Linked DNA regions of Teredinibacter purpureus. The protein of the gene in region 3 interacts with the protein of the main gene of each other region in a pairwise test. Links are inferred from orthologs where the notes say so. Each region holds a gene or a part of one and is shown on either strand. Other genes may lie near its edges. The genes, in order: ung, H5647_RS02030 and ndk.

Region 1 (2,952 bases), 1.2 Mb from region 3 along the record:
GAAGTAGAAACGCCAATGCTACAAGCGATTCCTGGTGGTGCCACTGCCCGACCGTTTGAAACCTTTCATAATGCGTTAGATATCGACATGTATTTACGCATCGCCCCAGAGCTGTATTTAAAGCGTTTAGTGGTTGGGGGCTTCGAGCGCGTGTACGAAATTAACCGCAACTTTCGTAACGAAGGCTTGAGTACGCGACATAACCCTGAGTTCACCATGCTGGAGTTTTATCAGGCCTATGCCGACTACAACGACCTAATGGATTTAACCGAAGATATGTTGCGTAAACTGACCCAATCAGTTTTGGGTTCCACAGAGGTTGCCAGCACTAAACCGGCAAAAGAAGGTGAAGAGCCCGAAGTTGTTATGTACGATTTTTCTAAACCCTTTTTGAGGTTAAGTATTGTCGACTCAATTTTGCACTTTAACCCTGAATTAACGGCCGATGATATTAATGAGTTTGAGCCGGCTAAAAAAGTGGCTGAGAGCTTGGGTATACCGCTTAAAAGTATTTGGGGTTTGGGTAAAATTCAAATCGAAATTTTTGAGAAAACTGTAGAGCATCGTTTAGAGCAGCCTACTTTTATTACTCAATACCCAACAGAAGTCTCGCCACTTGCGCGTCGCAACGACGACAATCCGTTTGTAACGGACCGCTTTGAGTTTTTTGTGGGTGGGCGTGAGATTGCCAATGGCTTTTCTGAGCTTAACGACGCAGAAGATCAAGCCGAACGTTTTCAAGCCCAGGTCGCGGAAAAAGATGCGGGAGATGACGAAGCCATGCATTTCGATGCGGATTATATACGCGCACTAGAATATGGTTTACCGCCAACCGCAGGCGAAGGTATCGGAATCGATCGATTGGTCATGTTGTTGACAGACTCCGCATCTATTCGTGACGTATTACTGTTTCCCCATATGCGTCCCGAATAAGCTAGCCTTCTTGTGAGTAATAAACGGTGGGCGGGGTTAAAACTGCATTCTAGTTGGCGAGATGTAATCGGAGATGAATTCGATAAACCGTACATGCGCCAACTCAATCAGTTTTTAGAAAAGGAAACGCAGGCGGGGAAAACACTATTTCCGCCTGCCGATCTTATCTTTAACGCGTTAAATGCTACACGGTTTTCCGATATTAAGGTTGTCATCCTGGGGCAGGACCCGTACCACGGGCCAGGCCAAGCGCATGGGCTGTGTTTTTCCGTGTTGCCTAGCGTACGCATTCCTCCGTCTCTTCGGAATATATTCAAAGAGTTGGCACAGGATATTGATCTACCTATGCCAACAGAGGGCTGTCTACAGGCTTGGGCAGAGCAAGGTGTTTTACTGTTAAATGCCACTTTAACCGTTGAAGGGGGGCAGGCGGGCTCGCACCAGCGTAAAGGTTGGGAAACGTTTACGGATGCGGTTATTAACGCGGTAAATATCCATAAGAAAAATGTGGTATTTTTGCTGTGGGGTAGTTATGCCCACAAAAAGGGGCAGTACATTGATTCGGCGCGCCATTATATCTTAACGTCGCCCCATCCATCGCCGCTTTCGGCTCACCGAGGTTTTTTTGGGAACAATCATTTCTCTAAAACCAATGTTTATTTAGCCTCTCTAGGCTTGTCTCCTATCGATTGGTCAGCGTAGTATTCTTGTCTTTCTTCCGCTGGGTTAATAACTCAATGGAACGTCCATTCTGTTACTTATAGCGCGGCATTAAAAAAACGTATATTTTTGCGCGAGGGTTCAAATTTGCGACTATTTTCTTTAAGTAGAGCCATTCCTTGACGTGCGTCAACCGCAAAATTTCCCTGCGATTCACCGCTTCCATATAATGGAAACCGTGATAAGGCAAATCGACATAAGTTTGCTGAATAACCCTAAGAGGCATTTTACGCTACAACGCACGGGTTCTAGCAGAGTCGAAAGAAATTTTTATTACCCACCAATACAATTGGGAGACGACATAATGGCTGTAAAGTTAGACCTTTCCAAATATGGTATCCAAAATGTGACGGAGATCGTCTATAACCCTTCTTACGAGCAATTGTTTGAAGAAGAGACGAACCCGAATCTGGAAGGCTATGAGCGAGGCGTGGTAACAGAGCTAGGTGCAGTAAATGTTAACACAGGTATTTTTACTGGCCGTTCCCCGAAAGATAAATTTATCGTATTTGATGATGTGAGCAAGGAACACCTCTGGTGGGATTCCGACATCGCTCACAACGATAACAAGCCAATCACCCCTGAAGCGTGGAAAGACTTAAAGCAATTGGTGGTTGATGAGCTGTCAGGTAATCGTCTGTTTGTGGTAGATACTTTCTGTGGCGCGAACGAAGATACTCGTATGAAAGTGCGCTTTATTGTTGAAGTTGCATGGCAGGCACACTTTGTAACCAACATGTTTATTCGCCCTTCTGCTGAAGAGCTAGAAAATTTTGGTGAGCCAGACTTCGTTGTAATGAACGGTTCCAAAACCTCTAACCCTAAGTGGAAAGAGCACGGCATGAATTCAGAAGTATTCACCGTGTTTAACATGACTGAAAAAATGCAGGTTATCGGTGGTACTTGGTACGGCGGCGAAATGAAAAAAGGTATGTTCGCCATGATGAACTACTACCTACCCTTAAAGCATATGGCTTCTATGCACTGTTCTGCCAACGTAGGTGAAGAGGACGACGTTGCCATTTTCTTCGGGTTATCAGGCACCGGTAAAACAACACTATCTACTGATCCAAAACGTAAATTAATTGGTGATGACGAGCACGGTTGGGATGACACAGGTGTCTTTAACTTCGAAGGCGGCTGCTACGCAAAAACCATTAACTTAGACCCAGCAAGTGAGCCCGATATTTATGCGGCGATCAAGCGCGATGCGTTGCTGGAAAATGTAACGGTTGATGCAAATGGTAAAATCGATTTCGACGATGGCTCAGTTACCGAGAATACTCGTGTATCTTACCC
Region 2 (3,061 bases), 2.4 Mb from region 3 along the record:
CCAGAAACTCCAAAGCCACCGCCTGCCAATCGGAAGGTGACAGCTGCTCTCCTGTACACAACCGACCACACAAAACGCCCTGTAGCTCCGCTGCAGAATTCACACTACCCATATTCATTAATTGATCATTTACAAAATAAAACTCAAACAAACCACTCATAAAAACCTCTTACGGTTCAAAAAGTATCGATTCTTCGGCCTAACTGCACCAAGGCAGAACAAGAAAGCACTATACTTTTCTAAAATTGCTATTAACATGCACATAGTTGACACTGGATATTGCTGGCCCATTATAGAAACGACAGCACCTTAACGCATATGACTAATCGATTGCTAAACGACGTTGAAGCTAGGCTGGACGAACTCATTAGCCTATGTACTCGACTCGAGAAAGAAAACACCTCGCTGCGAACCAAAGAAACAGATTGGCAGCAGGAGCGCGCGCGCCTAATAGAAAAAAATGAGCTGGCACGTACGCGCATTGAAGCGATGATTGCGCGACTTAAAAACTTAGAGGCGGAATCTTGAGTACTGTAGAAGAACCGGATGCGAGCATGAGCGACCAGACTCCCGTACACGTGAATATCCTAGACAAAGATTACCAGATTGCCTGCCCTCCTAGCGAGCGCGACGCTCTTCATCGCGCTGCTGAAGAGCTAGACGAACGCATGCGCACTGTTCGCAGTAGCGGCAATGTTATCGGATTGGAACGCGTTGCAGTAATGACGGCCCTAAACTTGTGCTACGAACTCCAGCAAGCAATAACGGTACCCACTAGCAATGAAGATGAGACCACTCTAGAACGCATGGCCGCGAAATTAAGCAAAGCGCTGGGCGATTAACCAAGCGTGTGATTAAGTTTTCAATTAGATGAATGTCAAGACTGTTCAGCCAAAATCTCAATGCTATACTGAGTGCTCCTGGGGTGTTTGCCAGTTGGCTAAATCCCTGAGCCGATAAAGTTTTGTTAGGAGGCTACTCGTTTGTGCTGTGTGCATGTCCGCTCGACGGAAAGCCTGACGCATTGCAGTTCCCTCCCCCTTGAATCGTCGGGTTCAAGGTAATGGTTAACAGCGGCATTCCCGGGACTTTACAACCTCAACCCCTCCACACCCAGCTCCCAGCGCTTCTCTCGTACGCAGTCAAAGCACTTTTCCACCATGAATAGGTCTGTCCAACGCCACCAATTGAGGCGTCTACGCAAGACATTAACGCCTTCTGAGCAACGCTCTGCGGCTTATGCCCTGTGTAGAAATATAGCCCGCTTGCCAGACTATCAGCGCGCAACTCGTATCGCCCTTTATTTTGCTAACGATGGCGAGATATCGCCTCACTTTATTGCCGCCATGGCGCTACGACAGCACAAGCACGTTTACTACCCTGTACTCACGCGACAGAAAATGATTTTTCGGCCCTACCGTCAAGGCGCCAAATTAACCCCCAACCGTTTTGGTATTCCTGAGCCGCTACCGCTAAATAAGCCTATAGCGACACGCCAGTTGGATCTGGTGCTGTTACCGTTAGTGGGTTTCGATAATAGGGGGAATCGCATGGGCATGGGCGGCGGCTTCTACGATAGAACCTTTGCCTATAAGCGGCGGCATCCGTTCTTGCCACCCGTATTAATCGGGCTCGCGCATCGGTGTCAAGAGCGCCCACAACTGGAGATAGAGCATTGGGATATACCAATGGATTTTATCGTAACGGACCAATGTATTATTCGGTCTCGTACGCACAATAAAGGTGCAAACAACAGCTCTCAAGCCCAACGGACCGGGTTGAAGCGAGAAACAAAATAAGGTGAGTAAACGAAAAACACCAACCCACTGCTCAATACGGATTAGCGTCTAATACATGTGCAGGGCGCACGTTAAATAAAGTTGGCGAACGTTAGTAATACACACCCCTAACGCACTATTTCACTTCTAATGGTCAGCCTTTATAACCTTACACTACCGCTTTACCACTACCCCTTGGTGTAATTCAGCGGCGGGCGCATCCAATGCGGCACTATCAGTATTATCTGTAGCGCTTAGTCCGGTCGCCAATAATCCAACAACAAAAATTATGGCGGCTAGAGTCAATACATCAGTTTTCACGATTTAATCCTCTACGCTCTTATCTTATTTTTTAATTAGCCTTCGATTAGTGAACTAATTCGATTCCGATAAGCTAGGAGCACGATGTGTACCAATTTAGGTAAAAGCACCTCAAACCCAAGTCTAATGTGCTTCTTAAATTACAGTTTACCGCGAGTTCACTAACCTTCCAGCAACAACTACGCCCAATGCTTAATGGCTCACAGAACAAGTGAACACTCACACCAAAGCGTGACTCAATTCCTCATAACGTGGTGATTATCAAACTTTATTGTTACTAAAGCACGCTATATCACGAAGAATTTTCATGTTATTGGCCTATTGCTGCGGCACTAATATAGGCTTCGCTGTCCTCAAAATCAACAATGTGTAGAATTTTTAGTCATAAAGAATAATGAGAACGCAAAAGGGTTGATGAATATCAATAACGATTCCCAAATAAGAATTATTATTACTTACAGTCAACAACCCGCTCTTGAGTCACATCAGCCTATGTCAATCACGCTAAACGAACTCGCCATTGGCACCAAGGCAACCATCCACTCGCTGTTAGGGCATAACCCATCCCTACATCGCCAATGTGGTGCGCTGGGACTAAAACCTGGCGTTCTTGTTCAGGTGCTACACCGGCATCAAAGAACTGGCCCCATGCAAATTAAATGTCGCGGCACGCTTTTCTCTATTCGCTCGGACGAGGCAGCATTCATTTCCGTATCGATTCAGTCTTAGTTGTCGGCGCCCAAGAACAGAGAACCATTAAGTGAAAGAAATCGCCCTTATCGGCACCCCTAATTGCGGTAAAACCACACTATTTAACCGATTGACGGGTACACGCCAACGCACCGGAAATTGGCCCGGCGTAACCGTTGAACGAAAAGATGGAAAGCTTCTTCTTGGCTCGAATACCGCACTCCTCGTTGACCTGCCCGGCGTTTATACACTGCACGATGAGAGCCACGGAC
Region 3 (2,867 bases):
AAAGCGTTGAGGATATTTTGGCGTTTGATATTAATGCGTATTTTGAGCAGCTCGGCTTGCTTAAACATTTAAGCCCAACGCGAGGGAACGGGCTTAAATCGATGGTAGAGCGTATTCGTTTCGAAGCCGCTAATTAATACGGTTTACCTTAAAAACCTCTGCCCATTTGCGGAGAGGTTTTGGCGGTTATAAAGCACTCTGTTGTGGTTTAAAGTGCTTTAATCAGTGCTTTTTCTAAAGCTGAATCTGTAGGTTCGGTATTGCTACCAAAGCGTTGTATCTGTGAGCCGTCGGCTGACACTAGATATTTGTTGAAATTCCAGCTGGGCTTGCCAGCCTGACGATTTAACCGTGTGAAAACCTCGTTAGCATCGTCGCCTCGAACGTGTGTAGGGGCAATCATACTGAATGTCACCCCATAGTTTTTATAGCAAATAGAAGCGGCTTCCATTTCGCTTTTTGCTGCTTGCTTAAAGTCGTCTGATGCAAAACCGACTAATTCGACACCTTCCTTTTTGTATTTTTGGTAGAGAGCTTCTAGGCCTTTAAACTGGCGGGTGTAGCCGCAGTGGCTCGCTGTATTGATTAATATCATGGGCTTGCCGGTATAGAGATCGCATAGGTTTAAGGTGTCATTGCTGTGTAGTTTTTTAAAGGCGTGGTCGAAAAGAGCAGGGCAGCTTTGCTCAGCTTGGGGGGCATCGGCCGCGCTAACGCTGGGTGCTATGCTCAGTGTTAGCGCGAAAAAGAGACGTTGTAATCTTGTCATGTAAGGTATTTCCCTGCAAAAAGCTGCTAAGTAGAATTTCATAACCATTTTGAGATGGTAGTATTTATACGCAGACCATACGCTTACGGATGGGTGAGTCAACTGATTCTCGAGCGGCGAGTGATCTTGGCGATAGGCTGTAACGCTGCGCTGACGTGTTCGATTTGATGCGATACATACTATTTTGGGTGTGATCTGCGTATAATTTCACTGTCTAGAGGCTTTAACGCTCCCTTCGATATTGGTGCAGGGAGTATTGAGTAGAGAGTATATTAAGGAGAATTAAGGATGGCGATAGAAAGAACTTTATCCATGATCAAGCCAAATGCAGTAAAAAATAATGTAATTGGCCAGATTTATATGCGATTTGAGGCGGCAGGCTTAAAAATTGTTGCTGCAAGATTAATCCATATGGACGATGAGATTGCCGGCGGTTTTTATGCAGAGCATAAAGAAAAGCCATTTTTCGGCGAATTGGTAGAATTTATGACGTCTGGACCGACGTTTGTACAAGTCTTAGAAGGCGAAAGCGCGATTGCATTAAACCGCGAGATTATGGGAGCTACCGACCCTTCAGAGGCGGCGGAGGGTACCATTCGTAAAGATTTCGCTACTTTGAAGGGCGAAAATGCTGTGCATGGCTCCGATAGTTCAACATCGGCAGTGCGTGAAATTAATTACTTCTTTAAAGAAGACGAAATATGCCCGCGATAAAGCGGGTGTAATCTGAGGTATATCCATTAGTGAGTAGTGAGCAATCTTCAGTTCCTGTTGTACAAAGTACAGCCGAAACACCCGATAAAATTAATCTGATGGGAATGACACAAGGGCGCCTCGAGGCGTTTTTTGAGTCTTTGGGCGAAAAGAAATTTCGCGCGACCCAAATATTAAAGTGGGTTCATCAGCTCGGAGTCACAGACTTCCAGCAAATGAGCAATATCAGTAAAGTGCTCCGTGAAAAGCTAGCGTCTATAGCGGTCATAAGTGTTCCTGAGGTTATTCAGCAACTCGACTCCGCCGACGGCACGCGTAAATTTTTGGTGAGAGTTGGCGGTGGCAATGCAATTGAGGCTGTCTTTATTCCCGAAGGAGACCGTGGCACGCTGTGTGTGTCTTCTCAGGTTGGCTGCTCGTTAGATTGCAGTTTTTGTGCAACCGGCAAGCAAGGCTTCAATAGAGACCTTACTGCCGCCGAGATTATAGGCCAAGTATGGATTGCGGCTAAATCGTTTGGGCAGTTACAAGAAGAGCCTGTACGTGGCGATCGGCGAGTGACGAATGTCGTCATGATGGGAATGGGCGAGCCATTATTGAATTTTGATAATGTTGTAGATTCAATGCAGCTAATGATGGATGACAACGCATACTGTATTTCAAAGCGTCGCGTTACCTTGAGTACCTCGGGTGTTGTGCCTGCTCTAGACCGCCTGGGTCAGTATACTGATGCGTGTTTAGCAATCTCGTTACATGCCCCTAATGATGAGCTGCGTAACCAGCTGGTGCCACTGAATAAAAAATACCCTATTGCCCAGTTGCTTGACTCTGCAAAGCGGTATATCGAGGGCGTGCCGGATACTCGACGTAAAATCACGATCGAATATACTCTCATTGATCAGCTCAACGATCGGCCAGAACATGCGTACGAGCTAGCAGAATTACTAAAAGACGTGCCTGTTAAGATCAATTTGATTCCTTTCAACCCTTTTTCACTGTCTAATTATAAGCGCGCCAGTAATAACGCTATTCGCCGCTTTCAAACTATTTTGATTGAAGCTGGGTATACCACAACAGTGCGTACCACGCGTGGTGAAGATATTGACGCAGCATGCGGTCAATTGGCTGGGCAGGTTCAGGATAGAACAAAACGCAGTCAGCGTTATAGGTTAGATCATGCCGCGCTAATGAAAGCTGAAGACGGGGTGATTCCCGTTAAAATGATCGATGACTAAACAATAGCTGAGAAATTATAAGGGAGTAGTGCGTGACGAAATGCTGGGAGTTTTCGGGCAAAGCAGTATTGCTAGGCTTTATTTTTGTTTGCGGCTTGAGTGGCTGCGTCACAACTATTGAAAACCCAAAGCCTAAGCGCGATAAGCAT

What was found.
Region 1: the proteins of ndk (region 3) and ung interact in binary tests that used the Escherichia coli proteins (3 or more experiments, as listed by UniProt). The link is inferred for Teredinibacter purpureus from one-to-one orthologs.
Region 2: the proteins of ndk (region 3) and H5647_RS02030 interact in binary tests that used the Escherichia coli proteins (3 or more experiments, as listed by UniProt). The link is inferred for Teredinibacter purpureus from one-to-one orthologs.

What each region holds. Positions count from the first base shown.
Region 1 is NZ_CP060092.1:4,113,555-4,116,506, reverse strand. What follows is about bases 1-2,790. They hold ung (uracil-DNA glycosylase), read left to right. Parts: upstream 1-945; coding sequence 946-1,635; downstream 1,636-2,790. Other genes in these bases: pckA (phosphoenolpyruvate carboxykinase (ATP)), read left to right, coding at 1,958-2,790; lysS (lysine--tRNA ligase), read left to right, coding at 1-933. In the rest of the region: more of pckA, read left to right, coding at 2,791-2,952. UniProt on the Escherichia coli protein: Excises uracil residues from the DNA which can arise as a result of misincorporation of dUMP residues by DNA polymerase or due to deamination of cytosine.
Region 2 is NZ_CP060092.1:505,599-508,659, forward strand. What follows is about bases 81-2,979. They hold H5647_RS02030 (5-formyltetrahydrofolate cyclo-ligase), read left to right. Parts: upstream 81-1,160; coding sequence 1,161-1,799; downstream 1,800-2,979. Other genes in these bases: H5647_RS02010 (UPF0149 family protein), read right to left, coding at 81-160; H5647_RS02015 (TIGR02449 family protein), read left to right, coding at 319-528; H5647_RS02020 (cell division protein ZapA), read left to right, coding at 555-842; H5647_RS02035 (hypothetical protein), read right to left, coding at 1,953-2,099; H5647_RS02040 (FeoA family protein), read left to right, coding at 2,514-2,828. Outside these bases: more of H5647_RS02010, read right to left, coding at 1-80; more of feoB, read left to right, coding at 2,980-3,061. UniProt on the Escherichia coli protein: Involved in the removal of 5-formyltetrahydrofolate.
Region 3 is NZ_CP060092.1:2,902,623-2,905,489, forward strand. Bases 66-2,770 are described here. They hold ndk (nucleoside-diphosphate kinase), read left to right. Parts: upstream 66-1,057; coding sequence 1,058-1,483; downstream 1,484-2,770. Other genes in these bases: H5647_RS12755 (SufE family protein), read left to right, coding at 66-137; H5647_RS12760 (glutathione peroxidase), read right to left, coding at 209-769; rlmN (23S rRNA (adenine(2503)-C(2))-methyltransferase RlmN), read left to right, coding at 1,513-2,718; pilW (type IV pilus biogenesis/stability protein PilW), read left to right, coding at 2,751-2,770. Outside these bases: more of H5647_RS12755, read left to right, coding at 1-65; more of pilW, read left to right, coding at 2,771-2,867. UniProt on the Escherichia coli protein: Major role in the synthesis of nucleoside triphosphates other than ATP. The ATP gamma phosphate is transferred to the NDP beta phosphate via a ping-pong mechanism, using a phosphorylated active-site intermediate.